3 regions of the Robertmurraya sp. FSL R5-0851 genome follow, and region 2 is predicted to be linked to each of the others. Evidence: riboswitches for the same ligand, from Rfam matches in the RefSeq annotation. Region 2 holds a riboswitch; each other region holds the start of a gene.

Region 1 (10,664 bases), 410 kb from region 2:
CTTTTCTACAAAAAGCTGATGTGCTGTATCGATAACATGTTGCTTCCGATCTTTCATCGTATCACCTGAATTCATATTTGGACTCACTGTATAAAAATATAGTAACTTATTTTTCTGAAGGTTACAAACCCATTATTTAGCTGTGTTTTTCCATTGCATTTTTTGTACTGAGGGTATAATATATGTTAAGTATATAACTGAAGTACATTTTATTGGACTTATAGTATAGGGGGAACATACATGGCTGAAAAACAAGATAAACGGCCGCCATACGGAATTATTGGAGTTCTGTTAATTGGGGCTTTCATCACGTTTTTAAATAACACCTTATTAAATATTGCTTTGCCATCCATCATGAAGGATTTAGAGGTAGAAGCTGCCACGGTTCAATGGTTAACTACAGGCTTTATGCTCGTTAACGGGATATTAATTCCGGCTACGGCCTTCTTAATACAGAAATATTCTGTTCGTAATTTATTTTTAGTCGCTATGAGTTTATTCACGATCGGTACACTAGTTGCTGGTGTGGCTCACGAATTTCCGATTCTTTTAGCAGGACGTATGCTTCAGGCATCCGGATCGGCCATTATGATGCCATTGCTTATGAACGTCATGCTTGTTAGCTTCCCAATTGAAAAAAGAGGAACAGCGATGGGGGTATTTGGTTTAATTATCATGTTTGCGCCAGCGATTGGACCTACCTTATCAGGGTGGATTATTGAGCACTATGATTGGAGAATGCTTTTCCACTTTATTACCCCTATTTCAGTAGTAGTGGTATTAATCGGATTCTTCCTTTTAAAAGATAAGAAAGAAAAGAGTAATCTTCGTTTAGACTTTTTCTCCTTACTTTTATCAAGTATTGGATTTGGTGGAATCCTTTACGGCTTCAGCTCAGCAGGAAGCAAGGGCTGGGACAGTCCGCATGTGTACCTGGCGATTGCCGTCGGTTTCATTTCGCTAGTAACATTTATTTTAAAACAAATGAAGCAAGACACTCCGTTGTTAAACTTTGGAGTGTTTAAATACCCAATGTTTGCCTTGTCATCTACTATTTCCATGGTAACCAACATGGCATTGTTCTCAGGAATGATCCTTATTCCCATTTATGTTCAAACGATTCGTGGAATTTCTCCACTGGACGCAGGGCTAATGCTCCTACCAGGTGCCATCGCCATGGCGATTATGTCTCCTATTACGGGGAGATTGTTTGATAAATTTGGTGGGCGAGTATTGGCGCTTATTGGTTTAGGAATCACGGTGATCACTACGTATGAGTTTAGTCAGTTAACGGTAGATTTAAGCTATACCCACTTAGTTATCCTTTACACGGTCCGGATGATCGGGATGTCATTTGTTATGATGCCTGTTTCAACAAACGGATTAAATCAACTTCCGACGCGTTTCTATCCACATGGTACAGCAATGAACAATACGTTAAACCAAGTGGCTGGGGCAATCGGAACCGCATTACTCGTTACAGTTATGTCCAATCGTACAGAAACACACGCTCAAGAACTAGCTGACGAAGCGATGAAGACGGCAGCCGGTCAAGGAGCAGGAGTCGCACAGCCAACTGCTGAAATGATCGCTCAAATGAAAGAGCAGATCATGATGAAGGCGATGCTCGAAGGAATAAACGATGCATTCCTAGTGGCTACAGGGATTTCAATTGTTGCCTTCATTCTCGCTTTCTTTATCAAGCGTGCCACTCAAGCAGAGGATCCTCTAGAAGGAAAAGAGGCGCCAAAGGTGGTACCGGCGAAGTTAGCTGAGAATTAAATATAAAAAAGAAGAACTCCTTGAAAATGAAAAGGAGTTCTTCTTTTTTAGTTGTGCTTTTGATTGGGATACCTTCACCGTCTGTTTTGAAGTACGGTGTTCATGAAGATATTGAAATTTGTCTTATCCTTAATCAAGTAACCAGCAAAAGTAAAATAACCGGAGATTTTTACGTTAAATGTAGAACGGAGTTCGTTTTGGGGTAAATAAGTGGAGGTTTTCCGCTTATCCAAAGAAAAAACCCCTATTTTCAATTTTTCTGAGACAATAGGCGGAATCTCTCCGTCTATTTAGGTCTTTTTTAGAAAAAATTACTAATTAAGCGGAATACCTCCGTCTATTTATCAGATCGGTTGCTTAACCTGATCCACAGCCGATAGTGAGTAGCTACAGGCCCCATGTCCTCCCGAAGTCAACAACAATATTTTACCAAAACAAACATTTTCTACTTGCTAATCTACTAAACTACCTTTAGTATTAAATTTGTATTATCTAGATATGGGTATATAAAATTAAATTCCAACTATATATAGTGTTGTTGCCTTAAGATAAGATGCCGCACGGCTTAATAGGGAATCTGGTGAAAGACCAGAACTGCCCCCGCAACTGTAAATGCTGACAAAATGAACAAACCACTGTGTAGTTTGCTTACGAGAAGTAGGTGCCTAAATGGGAAGGGTTCAAAGTAGAGTGAAGCATAAGTCAGGAGACCTATCTTACTTAAGATGTTTCAACTTCTTCGGGGACTTGGGAAGATGAGACGATGGCGACAGAAGACAAAATCGTGTTTGCCTGTTTGTCTTTTGCTGAAATCGTTTCATCCGCTCAAGGACCCACCTTAGCGGATTTTTTATTTTCAGGAGGGACGAGCATGACAGTAGTAGATGTACATGAAGATTATAAGTCGGTGTTAAGAGCGATTGAAGAGTGTTCTTCAACTTATCAGTTAGACGCGACAGAGATAACAAAAATGATCAATGAATTAGAGGCAGCAAAAAAAGAAGTGAGCCAACAAGCTTTATTTTATTCTTTAAATAAAATCGCGATGGACCAGCCGGATTGGACTTTTGTTGCCGCACGAATCTATTTAACGGAACTATACAAACAAGCTTCACAAAACCGAAACTACGATTCCACATATACATATGGGGACTTTTACGATTTGCTAGCAACGTTAACGGAGAAAGGAATTTACTCTCCAAAACTGCTGCAAATGTATACAGAGGAAGAAATTAAACAATTAGCAGCGGGAATCAATCCGGAACGAGATCAGCTTTTCAACTATATTGGTCTGTTCCTCTTTGCCGATCGTTACCTTGCAAGAGATCATGATCGAAAGGTATATGAATTGCCGCAAGAGAGATTCATGGTGATTGCCATGACTATCATGATGAACGAATCGAAAGGCCAAAGACTAGAGTTAGTAAAAGAAGCTTATTGGGCATTAAGCCATTTATATATGACTGTCGCAACACCAACCTTATCCAATGCTGGGAAGAACTTCGGTCAGCTGTCCTCTTGTTTTATTGACACAGTGGATGACTCGCTTGACGGGATTTATTTGAACAATTGGGATATCGCTCGCTTAAGTAAAGAAGGCGGTGGCATCGGAATTTATTACGGAAAGGTTCGTGCGTTAGGTTCCGATATCAAAGGGTTCAAAGGGATGTCCTCTGGTGTTGTACCTTGGATTCGATTGATTAATGATACGGCTGTAAGTGTCGATCAATTGGGGCAAAGACAAGGAGCAGTCGCCATTTATTTAGATATATTCCATAAAGACGTGATGAATGGCTTCCTTGAGCTAAAAACCAATAACGGTGATGAACGAAGAAAGGCTCACGATATTTTCACTGGAGTTACCATTCCAGATTTATTTATGGAAAAACTTTTAGAAAAAGATGAAAATGGCAGAAGCATCGGGGAATGGCATACATTCTGTCCACACCAAGTAAAGCAGCTGATGGGCTGGAAGGACGAAAATGGAACACCTCTTGGACTTGAAGACTTTTATGATGAAAATGATAGAAAGTATTTTACGGAAAAATACGAAGAAGCGGTGAATCAGCCTCTTTTACCAAGAAAAACCTACCGTGCAATGGATATTATGGCCCGAATCATGGTCGCACAGTTAGAAACAGGTACACCATACATGTTCTATCGAGATGAGGTCAATCGTCAAAATCCAAATAAGCGTACAGAAGGAAGAACGTCTATCTACTGCAGTAATTTATGTACCGAAATTGCCCAAAACATGTCGAGTACAACGATTGTAAAAGAATACAAGGACGAAGATGGCAATCTAGTAATCGTAAGAAAGCCGGGAGAATTTGTTGTATGTAATCTTTCCTCGATCAATCTCGCAAAGTCTTATGGTGCCAATGAGCTTGAACGATTAATCAGAATTCAAGTGCGGATGCTAGACAATGTGATTGATCTAAATACCATTCCAGTCGGACAAGCCGAATTAACGAATCAAAAATATCGAGCGGTCGGCCTAGGTACGTTTGGATGGCATCACCTATTAGCCTTACAATCGATCCACTGGGAATCAGAGGAAGCGGTCCAGTTTGCTGATGAACTATACGAAAATATTGCCTATTATACCATCCAAGCTTCTATGGAGCTTGCGAAGGAAAAAGGAGCATTCAGTCAATTTGAGACGTCTGAATGGGCTACAGGAAAGTACTTCGAGCGGAGAAATTACACGTCCGAGCGTTGGAGTGAATTAAAGGAACAAGTAAAAACAAACGGAATTCGTAATGGCTGGCTGATGGCGATTGCCCCGAATTCTTCTACGGCAAAAATTGGTGGTTCCACCGATGGAATTGATCCATTGTACGCAGTAGAATATGCAGAGGAAAAGAAGAACTTTAAGTTCAAGGTAACCGCACCTGACTTAAACCATCGCACATACGCGTACTACCGTAGAGCAAGGCATGAGTTAGACCAAGTGTGGAGCATCCGCCAAAACGCTGCACGTCAACGCCATATTGATCAGTCCATCAGTTTTAATTTATATGTGAGACATGATATTAAAGCAAAAGACTTGCTCCATTTACACATAGAAGCATGGAAGCAAGGGTTAAAAACCACGTATTATGTGAGAAGTACCTCACAGTCAGAGATTGAAGAATGTGAAGCTTGCCATAGCTAAGCTTGAAAGGAGAAGGGACCATGTCAATCAATGCCCCATTAAATAAAATCAAACTGTTGAATCCAACTTTTCCAAATCGTTCAACAGGTATTATTAACGGACAATCTTCCGGTCTCTTAAACTGGAATGATATCGCCTATCCACAAATGTATGATTTGTATCAAACCTTGCTGTCTAATTTTTGGAAGGCACAAGAAATCAATATGCAAGATGATATTAAACAATGGGATTCATTATCTTCACATGAAAAGGATATCTTTTTACGAGTGAACACGCAGCTTGCCTCCCTTGATAGCCTTCAAACACCAACGATGAGTCAAGTGCTCGATTATGTGAGCGATTCTAGCTTTAAGGCCATCTTTGCGGTCATTGCTCAGCAGGAGGCTGTTCATAATGAATCGTACTCCTATATATTAAGTTCATTGGTTCCAGTCAGTGAACAAAATGCGCGTTTTAATCAAGCGAAGGATGACCCGATCGTGCAAAAGAGAAACCAACTTATTTTGGATGCTTATGAACAATTCCGTTCCCATCCAAATGCACAGAATTTATACGAGCTAGCCATCAACTCCATCATTTTAGAAGGAATCTACTTCTATGCGGGCTTTGCCTTTTTCTATAATCTTGCTCGTCAGCAAAAGATGTTAAAGACGAGTACGATGATTAGCTATATCCAAAGAGATGAGATGCAGCATGCGTATTTTATTTCTCAGTTTGTACGAATTATGTTAACGGAAAATCCAGAGCTCAATAACCCAGCAAATATTCAATATGCAAAGAATCGCATCAAAGAAGCGGTGGAGCTGGAGAAGGAATGGGCGGGAGAAATATTAGCAGAGATGAACGGAATTGATCTGGAAGAGTTCGGACAATATGTGGAGTATCTGGCCAATAAAAGGCTTCGTCAATTGGGTCTGGATCATCTTTATGGTGACCGTGAAAATTCAATGCCATGGATTCAAGTGTTTAGTGACGAAATGATTAATGAAACCAAGTCAGACTTTTTTGAGCAGAAATCCCGTACCTATACAAAGGTGACACAGTCCAATGGCTTTGACGAACTTTAAGGGAAAAGTAGCGATTGTCTATTCATCCGTCACGGGGAATACAGAAGAACTTGTTCGTATGGTAGCAAGCTGCCTTCAATCACGATCAATGTCTACGGATTTATTTCAAGTAGAAGATTTTCTCCGTGCGAACATGGATGACTATGATGGGTTGGTCATCGGAACTTACACATGGGGCAATGGAGAAATTCCAGTAGAAATGAAGCCTGTGTACCAAGAAATAGAACGTCAACATGTTCGAGAGCTCGCCACAGGAGTGGTTGGGACGGGGGATTCCTTTTACCCTTCCTTTTGTGGAGCGGTGGATGAATTTAGGGATATGCTCTATGTTCATACTTCCTTAGTAGCCACACTAAAAGTAGAATTACAGCCACAGTTTAAGGATTATGAAAAATGTGAAAAACTGGCTGAGTTAATGATAGAAAAAATTCAAAGTCGGACCTATAGTACGGTGTGAAAAAGGTAGTGGGCTCTTGCCTACTACCTTTTTTTATATTCAATGTTTACCATATATATAATTTGGGTATAAAGGAGGGTCTCTATTTTTGTAGAGGGACTGCATGCGCAAGGCAGATCCTTCTTTTTTGTGTTTAATTATAGACAAAAATGAATATATTAAACTAGAATTATATGTAAATTTCAATGAGTAAAAATGAAAGATTTGTTTAAAAATACCATTCTTTGTTAAAATAAAGAGTGAGGGTAAAGCAGATGACGGATAAGCAAATGAATGAGCTTGTTAGTTTTTTACTAGCAGGAGATGAAATAGAAACCGGTAAAGACCAGTAGAAAATCATGGTGGAATTATAGAGGTTTCGAGTAAACCTGGGGAAGGGACGACCTTCATTCTTGTTCTACCTTTAGTATAAACGACTTACGTAAGGGAGAAGAAACAATCTAATAGTATTTACGCTTCATGAAGTCATGATCATAACTATTAAATTCTTTCGGATTGCAGCAAGTTTATGGAAAAAGGGGTATAGTAAGTTTTGAAAATATCAGACAAATAGTTGATGGATGCTTATGCTGCAGCATTGAAGTTGGCTTTAGATCATGAACTTATACAGTTATTAGAGGAAGAGGTAGACAAAAGAAAATTAAGACAATTAGTAGAAAACTATTCAATTGAGCAGTGATTGACCTTTAGCCAGATACTATTAGATAGACAAGTTACCTTTACGAGCAGGTATGGCAGGTTAAATTAATGAGAAGTAAGGGCGATTCTATAAATTTGCAGGAGCAAACCTTTAAGGGAATCCGCTAATTTTCGTTCATAGGGGATAGGGAATTGACAGAAACTTACTTGGAATTACACGCAATGGATAAAGAACTATTGTTTGAGGCATTTACCCATGCCCCATTAGGAATGGTGCTGTTAGGGATAAATGGTAAGATCGTGCAAACAAACTCGTCCTTTTGTCATTTTACAGGATATTCAAATGAAGTAATCGTTCAATTAGGGCTAAGATGTTTATTATATGAAGAAGATTATGTAACAATAGATTCAAATTATCGAATGTTAGTAGCTGGAGAGGTAGATTCTTTTCAAGTAGAAAAGCGGTTTGTACATAAGAAAGGTCATGTGGTTTGGGGATCCATCAATGCCCATAAAGTTAGTACGTCACAAGCGGATTATATTATTGGCCAAGTGGTTGATATCACATCTAGTAAACAGATGGATCCACAAGTGGAGACGAATCATTCCCAGCTAGAATCTTTTATTGATAATCATTTAGACCCTATTTTAATCTTCGATGAAAAAGGGGTTCTAACAAAAGCTAATACTAAGTTTGAGGAAGAGTTTGGTTGGAATCTTCAGGAATTAATCGGTATTAGAATGCGCGATGTTAGATTTTTTGCAGATGAAGAAGAAGAGCCATTAAAGGAAAAGGTCCTTCGTGGAGAATGTGTGGAAGGGTACGAAACAACGGTTAAGAAGAAAAATGGAATGACAATGGATGTTATGATTACAAGCTTTCCGATTAAGGACTATCAGGGGGGCAAGAACGGGCTCGTTGTTAGTTTTCGTGATATAACAGTCCGAAAACAAGCGGAAGAACTAATGATTCAGTCGGAAAAGCTTTCAATTGCTGGACAGTTGTCAGCTGCGATTGCACATGAAATTCGAAATCCTATTACAGCAATTAAAGGGTTTTTAAAGCTTCTGCAAAACTCCAATGAAAAACAGCTGTATTATGAAATCGTTGAGTCAGAAATCGCTCGAATTGAACTGATCTTAAGTGAACTCTTATCACTAGCAAAGCCACAAAAAAACAATTTTAAAGAGACCGATTTACGCTTAACCTTAAAGCAATGTATTTCACTATTAGATGCAGAAGCCAATATGAAAAGTGTTCAGGTGGATTTAAAGCACGAAAGTCTTCTACCAATGATTCATTGTGATGAGAACCAAATTAAGCAAGTGTTCATTAATTTTATGAAAAATTCTTTTGATGCCATGCCTAACGGAGGGTCATTACATATTGAGATGGAAAATTGCATGCGGACTTCTGGTATCACCATTCGGTTCAAAGATACCGGATGTGGAATACCAAAGGAAATTTTATCCAAGATCGGACAGCCCTTTTATACGACAAAAGAAACGGGAACGGGTTTAGGGTTTATGGTAAGTAAGAATATTATTGAGGGCCATAGCGGCACCGTACATATCTCAAGTGAAGTAAATATAGGAACAACGATTGAAATCGTTTTACCAAGCTTTAGTAACATATAATAACCTCATCCGAGTGTGGATGAGGTTGTTATTTTTATCCAATATAAGCAATGATTCCTTCATTGTCGTCTAAATGTAGCTTGATTGGAGCATATGGATCTCTTCCTAAATATTCATCGATCCAAAGGCGTAACGCTTCAATTAAATTCGCAGTGATAAGCACTTGTTTTCGATCATCCACGAACACTTCAGCAGAAAAGCCGTAATCATCATCATACATAAGCTCTACTTCGACTGCTTCAGGTTTGATTTGCTTTTTCTTAGCGATATAAACACAAATTGCATTAATAATATCTTGTTCGGGAATAATTAGCTTCTCCATGGGTTCGTATTCTCTTGCTTCTTTTTCTTTTTAAGAGCGGTAAAAACCATGCGAATGACACTAATTAAGATGATAATAGCAAACACATTGACCATGAATCCAAGAATGGAACCTAAGATTCCCATGTTTGCAAATAGACTACCAAATAATAGACCAGCAAGTCCACCGATCATAAGTCCCTTCATCAGACCGCCGGAGAAGAATCCTTTATTTGCTGTAGTGGTAGATTTATTAGTTGTGGTCGAATCCGATTTTTTATTTTGGAAGAATGAATTGTTGTTATTGGTCGTTGTATTTGAATTATTGTTGAAGCTTTTCTTTCCTGATTTATACGATTTTGCTTCCACTGTCGTGGTGTGATCTTGGAACACAATGTTTCCAACTGGTGAAAAAATAAGTGCTGCCATTAGCAAAGCTGATAGTAACTTTTTCATTCCTTTTGTTTTCCCCCTGTAATGTATATTTCTACTTCTCTATTGTATACGAAGTAAGGATGAAAGGGTTTCGTTTTTTATAAAAAAAATAGAATGGAAAGAGGTTCCATTCTATTTTTGAGGGCTTAGGATGCTTTCGTTTCTACTAGTTGGGATGGAACGGGCTTTTTTTCAAAGATTCCAAGGAGCCATCCGATAGCTGTTCCAACGAAAGCAGGAATGATCCATTCAAGACCAACAGAGGCAAATGGGAGTGCCTTTGCCACCGATTGTAAAAATCCTAGGTTCACTCCAGCTGTAGCAAGGCCACTATTTACAGCAAAAATACCGGTAAATAACATTGCGCTGCCATATACTTTACGAATATTTTTGTAATAACGACTAAAGAAAGTGAGCAAGGTTAAAACGATTGTTAGCGGATAAGCTGTCACAAGGAACGGAACAGAAACTTTTAAAATTTGTGCAAGTCCCATATTGGAAAGGGTAAACCCAATGAGTGTAACAATCAGGGCCACTGTTCGATAGCTTACTTTAGGTAGAAGCTTCGAGAAGTACTGACCACATGCAACCGTAAGACCGACGACAGTTGTAAAGCAAGCTAACGTAAAGATAAATCCTAGAAGTGCCTTGCCACTTGAACCAAGTAGTAGGGTGGATGCGGCAGTTAACAAATCAGTACCGCTTGCATATGAACCAGAAGCAGCCATTTTTCCACCGATAAGTCCTAGGCTTACATAAACGAGTGAAAGAAGAACGCCAGCGACAAGTGCTGCCTTCAAGGTATACTTGGTTAATTGTTTCTTATCTGTAATTCCTCTTTGTTTAATCGCAGATAAAATAACGATTCCAAACGCAAGAGCGGCAAGAGCATCCATCGTGTTGTATCCTTCGATGAAGCCTGTGGAAAAGGCATTCGCTTGATACGGCTCAGCGGGTGTTTGCAAATGGCCATCCATCTTAAATAAACCGATTGTGCATAAAGTGACCATTGCCACGAGTAAGACTGGAGTGATCCAGCGCCCCATATATTGTTCCATCTTTGAAGGGTTTAAACTCACTACAAATACAAGCGCAAAAAAGACCGAAGAAAATGCTAATAATACGAAAGCTGAGTTGGAGGAGCTTCCTAAGAATGGTTTGATTCCCATCTCATAAGCAACATTTGCAT
Region 2 (10,664 bases):
ATTCATCATTTTCACGAACTTGTCTAGGCTTCCCCCCACATGTTCTGCAATGGCCACAGCTGCGTCATTTCCAGAGCGGAGCATTAATCCATACACAAGGTCTTCTAGTTTTATTTTATCTCCAGGTTGTAGATAGAGAGAGGACCCTTCCGTGACAGATGCCTTTTTACTGATCGTCACCATCTCATTCATTTTCCCAGATTCAATCGCTAAAGTAGCCGTCATAATCTTAGTGATACTTGCAATACGCATTGGCGTATGAGCATCTCTTTCAAATAATACTCGTCCTGATTCTTGCTCCATTAATATAGCCCCCTTTGCAGCAATGGCATGGCTTTTTGTTGGAACAGTAGTCACCGTTGACAAAAGTAAAAGAAATACGAGTATCCATTTTAAGTGTCTCATTCTATCCCCTTTCTAACATCAGTAGCAAGGGTTATTTTTTGAGTTTGAAGGTGTTTATATTCTTAATCCATTAAAAAAACAAAAAAATCGACCCTTCGTAACAAAAAGGATCGATTTCTCTTTTAAGGAATAGGAGTGCATATTTCAATATAATGCCCGTCTGGATCTTCGACATAAGCAACCTTTTGGCCCCATGGTTTCTCTGTTGGTTCAAGTAATACCGGTACTCCTGCGTGACGAAGCCGGTCCACAAGCCTCTCAACATCCTCCGTCACAAAGCCTAATTCAAACGTATGACTTCTTTGAATACCATCTGGAATAGGCAATTCAGTCACTTCTCTTCCGCCTGCCCTTGTATTCATACTTAAGATCGTTGAGCCCGTTTCATATTCAATGTAGGAACCAAACTCATTACGTAGCTTTAACCCAAGTAGTTCTCCATAAAATTGCTTTGTTTTTTCTAAGCTGTCCACGTACAAAATGACATATCCAAGCTTAACTTCCATAGACTTTTCTCCTCTCCCCTACTTTAACTAATTTCGAAACACCTTCGCACTTCTTACATATTCCACATCTTTGACACCTAAACGAAAATTTATTACTCTCGCTAGAGCAAAAAAGTAATCTGAGAGACGGTTTACATACTGTAAGCAAACACTTGGGGTCGTTGAATCTGCCTTTGATAAACTGACAATTAGACGCTCAGCGCGACGAGCAACGGTACGAGCAATATGAATCGTAGCAGAAGCCTTTGTACCTCCAGGTAAAATAAATCGTTCAAGTGGTGGCGCTTCCTCGGTATACACATCGATTCTTTGCTCCAAGTACTGAACCGCTTCCTCAGTAAGTTTCGGAACACGCTTGGCCGTTACATTGGCTAAATCTCCTCCGCAGTCAAATAACTCATGCTGAATTTTCTCCAAGTCAGCAAGAACATCCGCAAAAACATCCGCATTTAGCTCAGCAGCTGCTTGTCCAACAAAGCAATTTACTTCATCAATCGTTCCATATGCCTCTACTCGGATATCATCCTTATCCACTCTACCACCGATGATACTCGTTTGCCCTTTGTCTCCCGTCTTGGTATAAATCTTCATTTGCTCATCATCCCCTTTAAATGGATACTTTCTCTAGTGAAAAGGCTCGTTCTCCCTTTTCAAAGGCTTTTTTCGAAAATAGTAATTCATAATAAAAATCATGGGACACATTCCAGTCCCAGTATGCTCGTTCGTCTGGTGCAAACCTAGCTAATAAATGCCTTATGACACCTGCATGCGTGACAACAAACGAACGTGTCCAATGATTATGTTTCACTTCCGAAATCATCTTGTCCCAACCACGATCAACTCTTTTTACAAACTGCTGAAAACTTTCGCCATTCGGTGTGGTCGCTTCTTTGTAATGATTGAGCCATTGATTATACTCTTCAAGATCCTTTAAGTCCTCATAGGTGCAACCCTCAAAATCACCAAAATGCATCTCTCTTAGCTCGCTCAATTGAATGGGTTTTACCTCAGGAAAGAATGCTTGTAAGGTGGTAATACAACGGCCTAAATCGCTCGTAAAAAACCCTTCATACGTCGTTACTAGCGGGGAGGGTTGATGGCATAAAGGAGAATCCGTCCACCCTAAATAGGCTTGTTTTTTATTTGCCTCTGTTAAGCCATGCCTGCATAATGCCAGAGCCACACAATCATCCATAGCAGCCATTCCGTCCCTTCTGCAGATGCTCCCAATACATCTCCGGTTATTCCCCCAAACCAGTGAACTGATTTTTTTTGAATAAATAAAAAACATAAAAAAGCACTTGCTAATAACAAGAGGAACGAGGGAGTAAGCGCTGGCATGAAAAGGCTTAATCCTATTAACACGACCATACAATAGAAAGGATAACTGAGTAAAGAAATCTTACTCAATCTTTCTCTAAAAAATGCGGCCAGTCCCTCATTCTTTGCAAGTGGAGCAAGGACTAATAACGCACCCATCACTCCCCTACTGAAAAAAGGAATGAACAGGATGACGATATACGTGTAAGAATGGGCAAAACTCGTGATTTCATATAAAAACAAATAGCGACCACTTAACAGCACAATAGCAGATAACACACCAAATGCTCCTGTTCGAGGATCGCTCATAATTTCTAATCGTTTTTCCTTGTCGCGATAGGAAAAGAATGCATCGCTTGCATCCATCCAACCGTCTAGATGAAGACCTCCTGTAAAGAAGATCCATGCCAACCATAAGATAAAAGCAATGGCGACTGTCGATAACGGGGTCCACTCTATTAAGATGAAAAGAAGGACTGAATACATGCCTCCTTGTAAAATTCCTAATAACGGGAACATGCCAACCGCACGCTTCATATGCGTGGCATCCATTGGCAAGTTCATGTTAACAGGAATGGAGGTAAAAAATTGCAAGTTCAATAGAAATGCACGGACCATTTTCACAGCTCTTCCTCCAGGACCAATTTTTAATGAGATTAACTCATGCCTTCTTTTCTCAATCTAGATTTCCGAATGGCTTCCGTTGTACATTCGAAGACTCCTCGGCTAATTAATCTACCTAGCTGAGTAAAGGAGCCTGCATATTCAATGGATGTCCCTTTTTGGGTAGCTGCAATTAAGATGCTATCCGTTGAGGTACCTGTGGCAAGTGTCCCAGTGTTTAAGTCAAGCACCTCTTCATTTTGCAACACCTTCACTTTTACTTCCGTTGCGGTCATGATGGATTGAATAAATGCTTCCTCCGATAATTCTCCATTCACGAAGATCCAAGTGTTGATTGTACCAGGCTTATAATCAAACACTTCTCGATCCATAACAGATGCGTCTATGGCATTTCCAACACCTGCCGTCACGACTACAAAAATGGAAACATTGCCATCTATATAAAGCTTATAAGAGACATCTTCAAGCTTAACAGCAGTCATCATTCCAACCGTTTCCCCTGGAAGGAAGCCATTTCTTTCTAAATAGTGGGCCATTTCTTGTTTATGGTCACTACAATTATAGGTTTTGTCTACATGGCGATTAACAAAGTTCTGATACCAGCCCGTTCCCGAACCAATCACACCAGAGCTCATTGTTTTTAATGGTTGCTCCGTTTTTACTACAATTCTTTCTGATGAAGCCTGAATCACTGATGGGTCAACTTGATAGATCTCTTCAATCTGTTCATTTTCCCACTCAGGCAATAACACCATTTGTGGAACGGGAACCTTTGGATGAGGCTGTTTGGCAATTTTCGTATGGTAAACGGTTTGAATTCGTTCTTGTTTTAACACTTCATTTGGAGTATCTTCTATCACAATCTTCCCCTCATGAAGGAGCAGAAGTCTGTCACAGTATAATCCCGCTAAATTGAGATCATGGAAAATGGAAACGACCATTAGTTCACATTCCTTTGACCACTTTTTCAACAGATCAAACAACTCTTTTTGATAGCTTAAATCTAAGTGGTTGGTCGGCTCATCAAGTAGAAGGATACGTGGTTCCTGGGCGAGTGCCTGAGCTAAGTAAACCCTTTGTCTCTCTCCACCAGAGAGATCTTGAATATTTCGGTCTTGAAGGCTCAAAGTTCCCGTTTGCTCCATAACTCGCAGGACCGTTTCCTCATCTTCTATGCTCCAGCTATGAAACCAGCCTCTTTGATGGGCATAACGTCCAAGCGATATCGTTTCTTTTACCGTGTAGGAAAAAGGATCTGCCGCATGCTGAGGCAGCACCGCAATCAACTTAGCAAGTTCCTTGGGAGAATAATCTGAAAGCTTATTTCCATCAAATGAAATGGTTCCTTCAGAAGCGGGCAAAATTCCACTAATTATTTTTAGAAGCGTGGTTTTTCCGCTTCCATTCGGTCCTAGAATACCAAGCATCTCGCCTTTATTCACTTCAAAGGAAATATCTTTTACGATTGAATGTCCTGCGTAACCACCACTGACATGCTGAATGTGAAGCATGTTAACCACTTCTTTCTGCTCTTGTTTTAAGTAGGATGACCGCAAAGACAGGTGCTCCGACCAGAGCGGTGATCACCCCAATTGGAAGCTCAATAGGAGCAATGATCGTCCTTGATACTAAGTCCGCTAATATTAAAAAGGCACTGCCTGTAAGAATCGATAACGGGAGGAGATGTTTATGATCTGGTCCCCAAAGCATTCTTGCTAAATGTGGAATCACCAATCCAACAAAACCAATCGTACCTGAAACCGCTACTGCACTTCCTGTTAACATGGACCCCGCCATCAAGATGATATGCTTTCTTCGTTGGACATTTACTCCCAGATGATGGGCTCTTTCCTCTCCAAACGACATCGCATTTAATTCTTTACCGTTGAAAATTAAGATGGCTGAACCTATTAGGAAGAATGGGAGAATAATTTTTATGTATACCCAGCCTCTCATAGAAACGCTACCTAGTAACCATCCAATAATTTGACGTAACTCCTCACCTGTTAAGGCAATCATTAATGAGATAAGGGCTCCAAGAAAGGAGCTAAAAATGATTCCTGTTAAGATAATCGTCTCCACTCGCATCGATCGCTCTATTTTTTGTGCAAAACCTAATACGAGGAAAATAGTGATAAAAGAGAACAAAATACTGAGAACAGGAAGGGTGAATGCCCCAATGACTGGAAGTGACAGTTGAAAAAACAAGGTAACAACTGCTCCAACCGAAGCACCTGAGGATACGCCTAATGTATAGGGGTCTGCCAGTGGATTTCTGAGTAAACCTTGAAAGGCAGCTCCAGCAATCGCTAGAGCTGCTCCAACAAGTCCTGCTAAGATGACTCTTGGCAGACGGATATTCGATACAATGTTTACATACATTTGGTCAACTCCATCTAGTGATATAAATGGAAAGATTTGTGCAAGTAAGATTTGAATCGTACTTAAGATCGGAACTTTCACGGTTCCTAGTGAGATACCTAGTACAATAGCCAATAGGAGAAACGAGGCTCCCATGGTGTAGGCTACTATTCGATTAGTTATTAAATACTTCCGGATATACGGCTTTTGCAAGTTCCTCTACCCCTTCAACGACCCTTGGACCTGGTCTGTTAACAAGATCTGGATTAACATCAACCACCTGCTTATTTTTGATCGCACTTACATCCGCCCAACCTTCTCTTGCCATTAGCTGACCTACAGGGTCTTCAATGTAATTATAAGTAGCAATAATGACATCGGGATTACGTTCAAGGATAGATTCTTGGTCAATGCTTGGCCAGCCCTCAAGATCTCCCGTTGCATTTTCTGCATTTATGGTTTGTAGCATGACATCCATGAATGTGTTTTTACCAACTGAATAGATATCTGGAGCTGGAGATATTTCAATATATACCTTTTTCTTTTCTGTCACTGTAGCTGCTTTTTCTTTAATTTCTTCAATTTTAGCTTTCATGTCAGCAGTTAACGCTTCTGCTTCTTCTGTTGTTCCTGTCAGTTGACCGATTATACCAATTGTATCGTAGACATCTTCAAAATTAACGGCATCATTTACGATGAACACCTTGATACCTGCATCCCTCATTTGCTGAAAACCAGCTTCAGAAGAGGCTGCTGAAGATTCGTGTGCTAACACTAAATCTGGATTAAGTGCAATAACTTTTTCAATATCTACATTGAAATCTCCTACTTTTTCAACCTCTGCTGTTTCTTCTGGGTACGTATCATTTGTTGTTAACCCCACAACTTTATCTCCTAGTCCCAATTCGTAAATAATTTCCGTGTTACTAGGAATTAGAGAAATGATTGATGCTGGTTCTTCCTCTATTACTACTTCATTATCTAATGCATCTTTGATCGTAACTGGAAAGGCCGCTTTTTCCGCTTTTTCCGTTTGACCTTCTGTGTTTTGGTTTTCTTCTGTGTTTTCCGTTGTGCTCCCACAACCAGCAAGAATCCCTAGTGATAGTACGAGTAATGCAAATAGTGCGTAAAACTTTTGGCGCATGTTCTTTCCCCCTGTATAATGTAAAAAATAAAAAACATCTTCCTACAAAGGCAGGAAGATGTTGGTATGATAGACGTTTTACACTGATTAGAAATAAAATAATAGGTAAGGGTCTGCCACACCACTCCTATCCTCGTAGGAAATTCGGTGTATAGCAATAGGCGAGTTTCCTGGCTTATGGTCATTGCTTGCTACACCTTCCCATACATATAATGTACAGTGGTATACTTGCAGCTTGCTCCCATTTACAGTGGCGGGACCGCGTTGGAATTTCACCAACTTCCTTTTTAAGTCTTCAATCATGAAAACACCTACTACTAGTCGAATTATGAAATTTTCTGCTACGTCTGATTATACACCAACCAAGCCCAAAAAACGCAACCCTTTTTAACAAAAAGGTGTCAAAAAGGTGTCAGACACCGTCCGTGGACACTTCACCCTGTTTTGTCCACCTGGGGCGGACAGTAACTTCTTATTGTGAAGAGGTTTTGCTTAGCATAATATGGAATATATACAACATAGCGCGGAGGTCATGTCTATGGTAGTAGTGGTCTATTTCTTCTTATCCTACTTCATTGGATGCATCATGTTTGGATACATTATTGGAAGACTGTTTGGAAGGATGGATATTCGGAAGGTCGGCAGTGGAAACGTGGGTGCTCGTAATATCGGGCGAAGTTTAAATAAGACGGCCTTTGTCGCTACCTTTTTAGGAGATGCGTCTAAAGGAGCGGCAGCTATCCTTCTTGGCAGAATGCTAGGCTTTTCAGAGGAAATTCAATTAGCAGGATTTCTACTAGTCCTTGTAGGACATATTTGGCCCATCACCCTTTCCTTTAAGGGCGGAAAAGGAATCTCTAGCTTTCTCGGAGGAATCATTACTTTTGAACCGACCGTAATCGTGGTCATACTCGTTAGCTTCGCCATCACATATCCTTTTTCCCGAAGTTTTACAATGTCTGGTCTGCTAAGCCTATGCATTCTTCCAATCTATTTCTTTATTGAGTCTTATACATACACCGGCGTCGGCATAATTGCACTCACCATAATCACGATTCTTTTTGCTCATCGAACAAATATAAAGGCTCTTTTCTAAAACATTGTTGCTATATAAACACTTTTTCAGAATTAAACTATATGTTTCAGCAGCCAATCAGGATTTTATCCTCCTTAGAAAAGAGCTACTCTCCAAATAGACCAATAAACTCAGCGTTATGCGGGGAAAAATCCGGCTTCTGGATTTTTCCAAAACAACAAACTTTACGAAAACAGCCAATATAAAAGAAAGAATATAGGGGGAAACCAAATGGGCTTGCTTTTTAAAATTGCAAGAAGCGAAGAAGAAATGGAGCAAATTCATAAGCTAAATTATCGTACCTTTGTCGAAGAGATCCCACAGCATCCAAAGTCTGATACAGAAAGAAGAGTTGACCCTTTTCATGCAGAAAATACGTACCTCATTTGCTTAAAAAACAAACAGCTCATTGGAATGATTGCGGTTCGAGACAAGCGACCTTTTTCCATTGATAAAAAAATTGGTCCAGTAGAAGATCATCTTCCCTTTCAAGCTCATCTTTTATGCGAAATCCGCCTCCTCGCAGTTGATGCAAAAAATCGGAACGGAAGAGTGTTTCTAGGCCTTTCCCAATTATTAGCCAACTACTGTATCAAGCAAGGGTACGACGCAGCCGTTATCTCAGGAACGACCAGACAAACAAAGCTGTACACACAACTCGGCTTCACCGTGTTTCATGATCCAGTTGGAACAGAAGAGGCACAATTTCATCCGATGTATATCACTAGAGACACCTTTGAAAAACAAGTCTCTTCACGCATAGGGATTTCTTCTAGACGGTTTATACCCGGACCCATTATGGTAGCAGATGATGTGACCAAAGCGCTTATGAGTCCACCCATCTCTCATCGCTCTAAAGCCTTTCTAACATTATTTAATTCTGTAAAGGAAAAGCTTTTGAGGTTAACCAAAGCTGCCAATTGCCAGCTTCTTCTTGGATCTGGAACGCTTGCGAATGAAGTCATCGCCATGCAGTTGAAAAAACTTTCGAATGGAGTCATTTTTATTAACGGGGAGTTTGGAAAGCGACTGCAAGGTCACGCCATCCGTGCTGGCTTATCTTTTGAAAGTTATGAAATACCGTGGGGAACATCATTTACTTTGAAAGAAATAAAGGAGGTTATCCAAAAGCATAACCCTGAGTGGATCTGGTTTACCCATTGCGAAACATCGACTGGTGTTCTCAACTCTTTAGCTGATATGAGGGAGGCTTGCGCAGAAAAAGATATAAAGATCTGCCTTGATGCTATTAGTTCCATAGGAGCTAGCCCTGTGAATCTCTCAAATATCTATCTTGCCTCAGGAGTTAGCGGGAAAGCACTGGGCTCGTATTCAGGTCTTTCCATTGTGTTTCACCAGCATTACATAAAAAAGGATGAATCGATTCCAAGCTATCTGGATCTCGGATGGTATATTGAGAACGACGGAGTCCCCTTTACCCATTCATCTAATCTTATTTCCGCTCTTCACCAAGCACTTGAAATCTATGAAGAGGACCAACCTTTCGAAAGAATTGTTCGTCAATATTTATACATTCGCGAGTTTCTCGAATCTCATGGCATTCCTGTTCTATCTAAGTTAGAGCATTCCTGTCCGGCCATTATGACGATTCCATTTCCATCAAAAATACCCTCAACCTTTATCGGAGAGGATATGGAGATGAATGGCTATTTACTACACTACGAAAGTGCGTATCTGAAAAATAATAACTGGGTTCAAATCTCTCCTATTAGCAATATTGAGGAGAAAGAGACACAGCGCATGCTATCCCAGTTTAAAGAACTAGTTACATACTATCAATCATAATAAAACCACGAGTGTCCACCCCACGCGGACAAATCAACCCAATTTGTCCACGAAGGGTGTCTGACACCGTTTTTACTGCCATTGCTTTGTTTTCTTGTCGAAGGTAAGGGTGGCGTCGAATTTGGTTTTTGACAGTTTTTCGTACTCCTCGAACATATCATCCATATTCATGTAGTCGCCGATCACCCAAATAGGTACTTCGATCTTCGTTCTGCTTTGAACCGCATCTTTAAAAGATAATAAGATTCCCTCTTTCATCAATGGTTTCAACGAAAGAGAAAGTTCAATATCCATCGGAGGGTAATCCCTCTTTTTTTTCAGCCCTAAAATACCCTTTTCTGGTTTGAACTCATTTAACTTCTCAGGAACTAAATCGGATAGTAGCCGATAAAAATCGGTTAACGTCCGGTAATAGACCTTATTCCACCATCCATCATCATGAGCAAAATAACCATATCTATTTCTCAGATGACGATTAAATGGCTGCTTGAGTTGCTCCTTCATATGCCCCATATAAAGCAGCTCGGCAATTTCCTCGCCAGATAAGGCATTTACTCCTTCAAGCTCCTCGAAATCCACCCAGCAAAAATCTCCATACCCATGTACATCGTCACCCATAAGCCGATGCAATTTCTCTTTAGGGACGTATTCTAGTAAAGTGTGACGATTAAACTCCCCCGATTCGTAGGCATGCTTAATCAACAAAAGATGATTCAAAGAATCGGAAAGAGACCGAGCAAACTCTTTAAATTCAATCCCGTGTGTAAGAACATATTGTTCACTTTCATTAAGGAATATGTAGAGAAGATCGCGTTTCTCCTGATTGCTTTTTTTCACCTAGTAAACCTCCACAATAATAGTAATATCTCCCTTAGTTATGACGAATGAACGTATAAAAAAGTTTCGATGAATTTCCCGCACTGTTCTTCTAAATAAAACTATACTATTGTATAAGCACTATATAATTCAAGCACAATCTTAACAATTCACAAACTTTTATGAAACTTCCATTTTAAAATAACTTGTTTTTCTCTATAATTAGCATGTTGCTAAAATGAACTTCTCCCACCAAAGAGGTGATACGTATGATTACAAATATGCCAGACAATCAAATTACTTTATACATTATTAAAGCGTTAAAAGAATCCAAACGAAAAGAATTTGACGCGATATTGGATGAGCTTCAGCCTTATGATGTCGCAAGAATATATGGGGAGTTGCCCGAAAAACACAAAAAGAGATTTTTATTGTACCTAAATATAGACATGCTTGCAGACCTCATCGAGGAATTAAGCAAAACCGAACAGCTCGATGTTCTAAATCGACTAGGTATTGAACGTTCAGGGGAAGTCCTCGATGAAATGGATAACGATGACCTCGCCTCATTGCTTGATGACCTGTCACCTGAAAAAATAACCCA
Region 3 (10,664 bases), 2.2 Mb from region 2:
TGAAACAAAGCCAACTGGCATTCCAATAATTAAATCCGGTTTTGCCTCACCTTCTTTAATTAAACGAATTAACTCCAACAGCGCGGTTGGCGCATTACCAATGGCATAAATCCCTCCTTCATGTAAACGCGTTGCTTTTTGCATGGAAATAATAGCCCGTGTTGTTCCTTGAGCCTTTGCTTCCTTTGAGACATCTTCATCCGCAATATAACAATGCAAGTCCCCGCCATGTTTTTGGAATCGTTTGCGGCCAGAACCGCTTTCAATCATTTGTACATCCGCCACTACATGACGGCCTGCTAAAATCGATTGAATCCCTGCCTCAATGGCATCAGGTGTAAAAATCATGCTACGGCCTAACTCAAAATCTGCTGAAGCGTGAATCACCCTCCGAACAACTAGCCATTGCTCTTCTGTAAATGAATGTTCACCCATTTCTTCTTTAATAATGGCGAAACTGTGATCATAAATCTTGTCTGGATCTACCGTTATAGGAATAAATTTTGTATTAAAGTTCATGTTTGCCAAGAATAAAACCTCCCAATAGTTGAGTTACTTCTTCAAAAGAAGTACAAAAATTTTCATATGAAATCACTGGCCTTTTTATTAAAATAACAGGAATCCCTAATTGCAGAGCAGCTGTCATTTTTTCATCTACAGATCCCACTTTGCCGCTTTCTTTTGTAATCATTAGAGTCACATTGAATTGCTCACATAGCGCTTTATTTAATGATTGCGAAAATGGGCCTTGGATCGCAATAATGTCCTTTTGTTTAATACCTAAACTATGGCACTTTTCCATATTTCCTATATTCGGAAGCATTCTGCAAATAAGCCGGATTTCATCACGTATTAAATACTTGGCGAATATCTCTAACGTTTTACTACCTGTTGTCAGCATAATCGTTCCTTTATGAGATTGAGCTAATTTAGCTGCTTCTTCATAACTATCAACTTGTGTAATTAGTGGAGATATAAACTGTTCTTCTGGCCTTTCATAACGAATATAGGGAATATCACATGCTTTTGCTGCTGCCATTGCGGTTTTCGACGCTTCTTCCGCATATGGATGGCTGGCATCAATGACACAGGTCATCTTTCGCTTCTGAATTAGCGCCATCATGTCATCAACTGATAACCGCCCTACCTGATATGGAATATGATGGGCATTTAAACTTTCGGCTGCAGATTCTGTGACAACTGTTGCTAATAAAGGATAGCCTTGGTTTTGCAATTGAATGGCTAATGCTCTCGCATCACTTGTGCCTGCTAAAAATAAAATCATGTGTTCCTCCTAATCTCCACATGGTGCCGGCTCGACTTCAATTTTGGAGCTCATATCCTGGTAGTTAAAATACTGAATACTTTTCACGCGTTTAAAATATTTAAAAAGGCGTTCATTGGGATGGGCATTTTGTTTGTACTCTTCAATAATTTTCGTAAGTAACGGCAGCAGTTGATCGGTTTCAATTCCCTCTGCTACAGGCTGTGCAGCATGGGCCGTACGGCCAACCGGCTTTGCGCCAATAAATAAATCAAATTTTTTCTTGCGGTAAACGATCCCGATATCATCGAATACTGCCCGATAACATGCCATACCGCAGCCGTTGAAACCAATATGTAATTCTTTTGGAAGCTTTAAGCCCCCTAATTTTGCTGCTATTTCTTCTGCGTATGGAATCGATTCTGCTTTTTCCCCGTAACAAAAATCACAAGCTTTTACATTTAAAACATCGCCCACAGGCATGACAGTTAAATGATTCTGTTCTAGTTTTTCAACTATCGATTCAGGCTGTGTTGTTGGAATCTTTACTAAAAAACGATGATCCGGTGTATATTCCATGGTGCCTGTGTCGCCAATGGTTTCTGCCAATACGCGCATTTGATCAGGCGTAATAAATTTATTGGCAACACCAGGTGAAACAGCAAATTCAAATATATCTTCGATTGGCTGCTGAACTACATGCAGATGTTCTATTTTTGATTTAGTCACCATGGATAAAGCCTTTAAGGCCAAATCTAATGAGGTAACTTCTTGTTTTTTTCTTTCAATTTGCTCATACCCAGCTTGCGCTTCCCCGGTTTCTTGATTCAACGCCCATGGCTCGGCTTCCTTTTTCAAACGCTGATGCGGTTTTAAGCTTTGCTTCTCTTCACCTAAAGTATATTTTCGCTGATAACCTCGAGGGGTAATGATTTTATTGTCATAAAAGAACGTAGAAGAGTTCCCAATAATAACCGTTGTTAGCATTCCAATATCATGTTCAAGCATTTCAGCCAGTGTTGTGAGCACAACATTTTGATTTTCACGATAAGCACTTTTCACAAGTCCCACCGGTGTTTCAGGAGAACGATATTTTAATAGAATATTTTGTGCCTCTACAATTTGTCGTGTTCGCCGACCGCTTTTCGGATTATATAAAGCTATTACAAAATCCGCCATCGCAGCTGCTTCAATACGCTTTTCTATTACAGTCCAAGGCGTCAAATGATCACTTAGGCTGATCGTGCAGGAATCATGCATGACTGGCGCCCCCAATAAACTCGCACAAGAATTAATGGCTGATATACCTGGAACAATTTCAACCGCAATTCCATCTTTCTCAGTCCAACCCTTCTCAATCAGCACTTCATACACTAATCCAGCCATGCCATATACCCCTGAATCTCCGCTGGAAATTACTGAGACAATATGACCTGCTTCCGCTTTCTTTACTGCATCCTGTGCACGTGACACTTCTTCAGTCATACCCGTACTGACAATGGATTTTGCTGTTACCAAATGTTCAATTAGCTCCACGTATGTTTTATAGCCAATAATACAATCACTTTGCTGCAAGGCAACTACAGCTCGATTAGTAATATGCTCCCGATCACCGGGACCGAAGCCAACAACAAAAATTTTCCCCTTTTTCATAGGCTTTCCTCCAAATAAAAATGCCTGTACTCCTTTTAAAGGGAATACAGGCATGTGAAATGACAGTATAAAAAGCATACTGAAATACAAAAACAATAGGTATAATTGTCCCGCCTATACTTCTCCCACCGAAAAGCAAGTGTCGTTTAAATAAGCAGGTTTCCTGACTTAAGCTTCTTTTTACTCTTACACCTTCCCGATTTCTCAGTGGCATTGTAATTTCATCAGCTCTTACAGTAGCGGGGGCTGTACTAGACTTTCACTAGTTTCCCTTTTACCTCACAAATGTGAGCACTTATTTAAATTTAATTATTAAATTTTTTATAAATATACCATATAAACTCGGTTAACATACTATTTTTTTTGAAAATTTAATAAAAACCTCCACTAGAATATTCCACTTAATGGAATAGAAGAGAATGGATTGATTATCCCAATTGGTACATGGGTGATTGAACAAGCCTGTAGACAATTGCAGATGTTAGCGTCAAACGATATGACTACATCAACGTAGCCGTGAATCTTTCCATCCGTCAGTTTTACCAACCCAATTTTGTGTCAATGGTGGCGAACATCATTAGAAACAAGCGGATAAAGCCTGAAAGATTACATTTCGAAATCACAGAGAGTATGACAGCAGACGTTCAACTTACAACTGCGATACTCAAGGATTTAAAGTCTCTCGGTGTCTCTATATCCATTGATGACTTTGGAACAGGTTACAGTTCCCTCAGTTATTTTAGGTCTTTTCCTATTAATACTTTAAAAATCGACCGTTCTTTCATTAAGGATATTTCACAAAATAAAGAGGACCAGGTTTTTATGGCACATAAATTAGGGTTAAAGGTCATTGGAGAAGGTGTAGAAACATCTGAACAAGCAAAATTCCTAACTGAAAACGGATGTGACATGCTTCAAGGTTACTATTTTAGCCATCCTCTTAGCGAGGACGAGCTTCTCTGTTATTTACTTAAAAAACCGATTTTAAATAACTAGTAAAACTAATATTCATTCAAACCCCACAAAATGATTGGGTTCATGAATATCACTTTTACTGTGAGTTAGGATAACTCTGTTTTAGAAAAATATATGTATTTCAATATAGCTAGCAAAACCACGAAAAAATGGGACAGTGAACCTGTCCCCACATGATCCTAAATCTGGGTTCCAGGCGGATGGTAAAAAGGTGGTACTCTAATCCAACCGCGCTTACGCATCAAATGTTTTAATCTAGTAGCAAATGCAAATTTTTCAGCTTGAAATTGAATAAACATTAAACCCACATCTGTACGAATGGATTCGGATGCAGCACCAGCAGCTTGCATAATTAAACTAACAATCTTTAAGGATAACTCATTTGCAAGTACATCATCCGTTAATTTAACACCAAGAGGAATATCATTAGAATCTGATTTTGGCATATCTTCAGGGGCAGTAGGTAACGGAACCCCTTCCTTAATCAAGAAATCATGGAGTCTTTGTCTTTGACTGTTCCCTAATTTCATATCTTCTTCAAGAATCGCTTTAAGTTCCTCATCAGAAGTCGTATTGATCCCCGCTTGAACAGATACTTTGGCTAATTCAAGGCCTGATAAATATATCCAGCACGCCATCACTTCTCCCACATGAAGAGGTTGGTCTTTGTCTTGGTCAGATTGTGATTTCATTGCATCCATAATAGTTTCTATAATATTTAACATGTCAATCCCTCCTGAACTCATTACATACTCCATAATTTCTGTCATTTAACTAGTTATTATTCAGCGGGACCTCATGTAATTTATTATAGAGCGGGACAAAGTATTCATGATTATCCCTCACTTATACGATCCAATGCGTCTTGTATTTCTTTTTCAAAGGGGATAATTTCTGAATCAAAATCCTGTTCATGGGGTAGCGTCAGGAAAATGCGGATTTACAACGTTAAGGAAACCAAAATATAAAAAGTCTAATTTCTCGGTGTTATAAGTGAAAAATTAGGCTTTAGTTACTTCATTAAAGCGCCTGATTGTTGAAGACTAAAGTTTATATTCACCAAGAAAATTGATGTGCTCTTATCCTAACAAATTTTATTTAGGACTTACATGTATGCCTTCACTCTCTCGCCAATCTGCGTAAAGTATACGCTTTACATTATCATATCCATTGGTAGTTAATTGGTTATCTAACCACTGTTGATCAAATCCGAGTTTATGTAAATTATCCCATAAAATTTCCCCATCTATAATTAACGATGTTGGGAGGTCTACTGGACTTTCTGGAAGATTGAGATCTTGCTTGTCTGGTTTTTGATACTTGGATTTTAATAATAAACTTATTTGCCCATTAGCTTCCAATATACCGTATTTGACTTCGCGAACTGAAAAGACATTATTTTGACGGAGTATACTCAATACTTGATTTACATCCAATTTGTTCTTTGTAAGTAACTTTCTGTCCATAACACCATCTCGAATGATGATGTTAGGATTGCCTAATAAGAGAGAGCGTGTCGATTTATTTTTTAGAGTCATAAACTCTATTCCCAACATAAGAAACGTCCACAATCCGATGGCATATAAAAAATGAAAAATCCCTACCTTATCTTCATAAATGTTATTTCCTAAAAAATCTCCAAGTACTAACACAAAAACTAAGTGAAACGGGGTTAACTGATAGATGGATGTTCTGCCTGTTATGATAATGATAAAAAATAAAGTTGCAAAACCAACGATGACTTTGATCGTCAGTAAACCAATATTAACTTCTTCCAAAGTTTTTTCCTCCAATTTAAATTTTACTTAGTTGTAAGATCTTGAGGTTTAGATAAAGAGGCTAGTTTTAGTATTAAAGCTCGAGTTACAATTCCAACAATGATGTAATATATGAATGAATATCTGTATCTCCACTCTAAATAATTAACAAGTTTGACCCACTCGCAAAAGGGTTCACCTATACAGGCATATGTTAGTGCCATAATGATCTGGGCTAAAATAAAAGATTTCCATGTTCTAAAATATTGATATAACAACATGTAAGCTACAGGTACCATTGAAAAATCAAAAGGAAAGGCCTTTGGGAATAAAAGGTAGGAATGCAATGGGGTAATCCCAAAAACTGTATTGTGCACCAACTACATCTAATAAGGTTGTTGTCAAGATAATTATGGTACCAAATAACAAAATTTCTAAAATAATGTCTCGTTTAACAAGTTTAGCCCATATAACCCAAGGCACAACTAAAAAAACGACTAGTATCCACCATTCCCAAGTTAAAAACTCATTTTTTAGCCAACTATTTAATTCTAAATGATAGAGCTTATCTTCTAATAAACGTATTTCCTTAAGATTTTCAAATATATTATCTATTGATATCACCTCTATATTTAAATGAAAAGGTAACAGATATTTTTGAATTCAAACTCTTTGAGCTGCCTTTTTAGTATTACCGTTTTTTAGTAATGAATTTCCATCGTAAATAAGAAAAAAACCATTGTTGGAAGTTCTTATAATACACGGGTTTTCGACTTTTTTTCAAATAAGTCAGAAATATATTAAAAACAAAGTTAAATCTAGATTTAAGATAGAACAATAAAAACAGGATACATCAACTTATAATAATGGAGAAAGCACGCGAGCACCCTGTTCAACAATGCGCTCGGTCAGGGATCGTTGCAACAAGTCTTCAATTCTTAATGGTACAGAATCAGTAAGATCCCTCTCGAACTGCTCTGTGAGTTCCCTTGCCACATCAGCACTGTACACGACTTGACACACCTCATAATTCAGGCGAAAACTTCTCATATCATAGTTTGCTGAGCCTACGGCAGCAATCTCCTCATCGATGGTCAACACCTTCGCATGTATCATTCCTTTGTCGTACTGGTAGATTTGAACTCCAGCTTCTATAAGTTCTCCGTAATAAGTACGGCTTGCAAGACCCACGATTTTTTGATTATTGTGGCGAGGAACCAGCAATCTTACACGGACACCACGAGTTACTGCTGTCTTTAATGCCATGATAATATCCGTTTCTGGTACAAAATAGGGTGTTGTTAAATCAATAGTCTTGGTCGCCTGTGTTATACATATAAAGTAAGCTTGCCGAATGACTGGGGTAGGAATTCCAGGGTTTCCTTCCAACGTATGGATATACGCTTTATGCAATGTCCTAGTTTTTCCGGATATGTCCATTTCTTTATCATCAAGGGTGCTCAACTCTGATCCCAATTCGGCTGACCATTTGGAATGATCTGCTCTGCCGATTGAATTGATTTTCGTTACCTCTGATTTTGTTTTCAAATTTGTTTTTGATTTTATCCTTTCCGGCACAGCGATTTCCCAATGAACATCAAAAACAGTCTGCAAGTCGCCTGTTGCTTCCCCTATAATTTGCAAATGAGTGTCCCTCCAAAATCCTACGTCTGGCTTTAATCCTGTATATTCATACCCAACGTTCATACCGCCAGTAAAGGATTCCTTTCTGTCAATCGTCACAATCTTACAATGATCCCGATAATTCCAATTGGACAAAATCCAGGGAAATCGCAGAGGAAATATTGTCCTGCATTCTATCCCTGCTTCAACCATCTGCCGGATTTTTTCACGCGGGAATTTATAACTCCCCAAGCTATCTCTCATAAAACGAACCTGCACTCCATTTAATGCTTTTTCGATTAGCAGTTCTGTGATTCGATTACCAATTTGGTCGTTCCGATAGATGAAATATTCCAGATCAATGGTTTCTTGGGCTTTTTGCAGGGATACAAGGAGTTGATCATATTTTGCTATCCCATTGTTAAACACTTGGACTTGGCCCATTCGAAGCCCATTCACAGTGAAATGCCGTAAAGCATTGGCAATTACCGATGCTGAAGCACCGAATGTCTCAGGTAATTTGTTAGATTCATTTTTAGAACAGGTCAATCTTTTTCGATGAATAAACTTAGGGTTTGATATGCTAAGATATAGCCAGAAACCAATGACAGGTAAAAAAAGGACGATTATTATCCAATTCAAAGCCTTGGCAGGCCGACGAACTTCCCAAATTGCTATGAATAAGATAAAGAACGTATTTAACAGGTATAGATAAAAAATCCACTCCAACTGGAATCCCTCCTTCTGTTTCTCTTAACATGTACAAACTATGTAACCAGTATACGTATGGAATATGAAGGGATTGTCTGTTATATATTATGGACTACCTTTATAAGAACTTGTATAAGATATTAAGAACGAAAAAAAGAGAATTAAGGTTGGGAAAGTTCTGACATCAAGAAAGGCGTAATGATCTGGGCACTGTCCTAACTAGAGACTTAGTGATTTTGAAAATTACCATCTGGTAAATTCCTAAATATAGGTATAATTTTTTATAAATTTGGAAAATGAAAGTGGTAAATGCAATAAGGAGTAAATAAGAGAAAACATTAATTTATATTGGGAGGAAATCGTCTTAAAATTAGTCGTTAACATCTTTTTTGTTAATGGTTAATGAATGATCGGTATCTCTAACAGCAGCATAAAAAAAATCTTTGATTTGAAGATATCCCTTTGCCTTTAGTTCTTCCTTTAACCACTTTTCATTTTTGTTGATAAATTTTAATTTACGCTTTTGCACTTTCCCTTCAATGACAACGGCTATGGGTAATCCGCGGTATTCCACTTTCATATGTAAATCTTTTGGAGTAATAGGAACTAATTCTTTTCTTGGAAAAATGCTAATTTCACCTGTTGCTTCCAAAATCGCATATTCATTATCGTGAATATCCGGATATCCTGTTGTTCTTAAATTAGACAACAGCTCAGGTAAAGGATATCTACTTTCCTTTAAATTTCGATTAAGATAAAAAAAGAATCGCTCCAAAATCATGAGGGGTAAGTTGGGCTAGAGCTGATTTCCCTAAAATATTTACTGCTACAATAAACACAATATAGATAAAAATAACTTTAACTAAAAAAATAGACACTTCTAACACCTCGTAAAAAAAATTCACCTTAGTCCGAAATTGGACTAAGGTTTTTAAACTTATTTCAATTAAAAATGGTATCTTTTTTTCGTCATGTATGAATCTAAGCTAAATCCTTATCCTTTTAAAATAGGGGTCACTTTATCAATGGCTTCTTGTAATTTTTCACTGTTTAACCTATACATTTGTTTGGCGTCTTTTGATTCCGTTCCAAGAGCAAATAGTTCTAAGTCTGCTTGACATTTTTTCAAGGTTGAAAGAATTAAGGGTCTTTCTTGAGGGGGTGCGACTTGTAATTTATCGTCAAACAGATCAATCGTTAACTCTCCGTAAGAATTAACCTGTCCCAGAAATACATTTTCAATCGTTACCCCTAGTTTTTCTAATTCAGTATGTAGCCAAGCCCGACTTCGTCCAATCGTGGCTAGTGGTTCATCCATTATTGTACCATCCATAATAATGGTCTGAGGCTCCTTGATTGAAGCAACCTTCAAGTTTATATCCTTTGCTGTTAAAGGTTGATTTTCTTTCTTTAGCATCACAGATAAATCACCTGTTGCCTCTAAAGCAGCAAATTCTACATCAGAGACTTGAAAGACATCCTTCCTGCGAAGTAGCTCTAACAGTTCATCTGTCGTATATCTTTCCTTTTTTAAATTATCTTCCATAATCTTCCCATCTTTGATAAATACAGTTGCTTTTCCTTCTATAAAATTGCGAAAACGTTTACTTTTTAATGAAATTAAACCAGCGAAAAAGGGAATAGCCGCAAAAATGACAATTCCAATAATTCCGTGAAAAATGTTCCGTTCAAGTCCCATAGCCACTTCTGCACCAATACTTCCAATAGAAATACCGGTGACATATTCAAAGAAAGATAGTTCTGAAATTTGCTTTTTCCCTAACCATTTTGTAATGAAAAATAAAACAGCAACAAATAATGCTGAGCGTACAGTTATCTCTAACCATTCAGGCACTGCTTACACCCCCTGTAAATATAGTTTTTCTAGAAACCTTTGTACTGAAGTTCCTCTCCTTCTAGTTCTCCTACTCTTTTTTTTAAATCTTTTGTTACTTCGTGTACTACCATCATAGCCTCATGCAAAGTTCGCTTCGATTCATCATCAAGAGTCCGTAATGCTAAACTTGAGAGACTTGCTTCTACCCCTTTTAGACTGGCAAAACACTGTTTAACATCTGATCCTACTGTCATCCTAATTCTCCTTATCCTTTTGGCTTAAAAATTAAAGCTCCTATCATGCCGAAAACAATGGCAGCTGAAATACCAGAACTAGTTACTTCAAACATTCCTGTCAGTACACCAACTAACCCATGTTTTTCTGCTTCCTGCATCGCACCATGAACAAGCGAATTCCCAAAACTTGTAATCGGAACGGTAGCCCCTGCCCCAGCAAAATCAATCAAAGGCTCGTATAGTCCAAATCCATCTAAAAGCGCCCCAATCACTACAAGAGCACTTAAGGTATGACCTGGTGTCAATTTAAATACATCAAACATAATTTGCCCAATGATACAAATTAAACCGCCTACGACAAAAGCCCAAAAATAGATCATGTTAATTGTTCACCTCCGTATTCAATTGACACTGCATGGGCGATACAAGGAATTGTTTCATTTTGCTGAAAGGACAACGGTGAAAGCAAAGCACCTGTAGCCACAACTAACATTCGTTTAAATTCACCTTTTTTCATGCGGTTTAATAAATGCCCATAAACTACCGTTGCTGAACAGCCTGCACCGCTTGCCCCTGCAAGAACGGGTTGTCCTTCCCGATAAATCATA

Evidence for each region. Region 2 has a riboswitch for cobalamin ahead of MKX65_RS01215 (helical backbone metal receptor). Riboswitches for the same ligand answer to the same signal wherever they lie in the genome.
Region 1: it holds a riboswitch for cobalamin, as region 2 does, so the genes downstream of both, MKX65_RS03265 (ribonucleoside-diphosphate reductase subunit alpha) here and MKX65_RS01215 (helical backbone metal receptor) in region 2, are expected to answer to the same signal.
Region 3: it holds a riboswitch for cobalamin, as region 2 does, so the genes downstream of both, cobJ (precorrin-3B C(17)-methyltransferase) here and MKX65_RS01215 (helical backbone metal receptor) in region 2, are expected to answer to the same signal.

Annotation. Positions count from the first base shown of each region.
Region 1 covers NZ_JBBOOE010000001.1:627,442-638,105, forward strand. Annotated here, with positions in the region: gene MKX65_RS03255 (TetR/AcrR family transcriptional regulator) at 1-75, opposite strand, end outside; gene MKX65_RS03260 (DHA2 family efflux MFS transporter permease subunit) at 241-1,782, shown strand; cobalamin riboswitch at 2,317-2,514, shown strand; gene MKX65_RS03265 (ribonucleoside-diphosphate reductase subunit alpha) at 2,654-4,939, shown strand; gene MKX65_RS03270 (ribonucleotide-diphosphate reductase subunit beta) at 4,960-6,006, shown strand; gene MKX65_RS03275 (flavodoxin domain-containing protein) at 5,987-6,463, shown strand; gene sda (sporulation histidine kinase inhibitor Sda) at 7,020-7,142, shown strand; gene MKX65_RS03280 (PAS domain S-box protein) at 7,295-8,740, shown strand; gene MKX65_RS03285 (YxcD family protein) at 8,775-9,062, opposite strand; gene MKX65_RS03290 (hypothetical protein) at 9,050-9,496, opposite strand; gene brnQ (branched-chain amino acid transport system II carrier protein) at 9,622-10,664, opposite strand, start outside.
Region 2 covers NZ_JBBOOE010000001.1:220,271-230,934, reverse strand. Annotated here, with positions in the region: gene MKX65_RS01250 (D-alanyl-D-alanine carboxypeptidase family protein) at 1-405, opposite strand, end outside; gene MKX65_RS01245 (VOC family protein) at 528-911, opposite strand; gene MKX65_RS01240 (cob(I)yrinic acid a,c-diamide adenosyltransferase) at 939-1,502, opposite strand; gene MKX65_RS01235 (histidine phosphatase family protein) at 1,519-2,115, opposite strand; gene cobS (adenosylcobinamide-GDP ribazoletransferase) at 2,064-2,849, opposite strand; gene MKX65_RS01225 (adenosylcobinamide amidohydrolase) at 2,888-4,366, opposite strand; gene MKX65_RS01220 (FecCD family ABC transporter permease) at 4,368-5,429, opposite strand; gene MKX65_RS01215 (helical backbone metal receptor) at 5,392-6,363, opposite strand; cobalamin riboswitch at 6,507-6,693, opposite strand; gene MKX65_RS01210 (glycerol-3-phosphate acyltransferase) at 6,902-7,459, shown strand; gene MKX65_RS01205 (aminotransferase class V-fold PLP-dependent enzyme) at 7,670-9,244, shown strand; gene MKX65_RS01200 (hypothetical protein) at 9,317-10,081, opposite strand; gene mgtE (magnesium transporter) at 10,330-10,664, shown strand, end outside.
Region 3 covers NZ_JBBOOE010000001.1:2,393,618-2,404,281, forward strand. Annotated here, with positions in the region: gene MKX65_RS12055 (precorrin-8X methylmutase) at 1-519, opposite strand, end outside; gene cobK (precorrin-6A reductase) at 509-1,285, opposite strand; gene cobJ (precorrin-3B C(17)-methyltransferase) at 1,295-2,917, opposite strand; cobalamin riboswitch at 3,054-3,231, opposite strand; gene MKX65_RS12070 (EAL domain-containing protein) at 3,389-3,913, shown strand; gene MKX65_RS12075 (DUF3231 family protein) at 4,072-4,617, opposite strand; gene MKX65_RS12080 (DUF421 domain-containing protein) at 4,987-5,670, opposite strand; gene MKX65_RS12085 (hypothetical protein) at 5,694-5,948, opposite strand; gene MKX65_RS12090 (hypothetical protein) at 5,956-6,273, opposite strand; gene MKX65_RS12095 (phospholipase D-like domain-containing protein) at 6,508-8,001, opposite strand; partial or broken gene MKX65_RS12100 (DUF421 domain-containing protein) at 8,354-8,861, opposite strand; gene MKX65_RS12105 (DUF421 domain-containing protein) at 8,978-9,838, opposite strand; gene MKX65_RS12110 (DUF1657 domain-containing protein) at 9,868-10,074, opposite strand; gene spoVAE (stage V sporulation protein AE) at 10,086-10,436, opposite strand; gene spoVAD (stage V sporulation protein AD) at 10,433-10,664, opposite strand, start outside.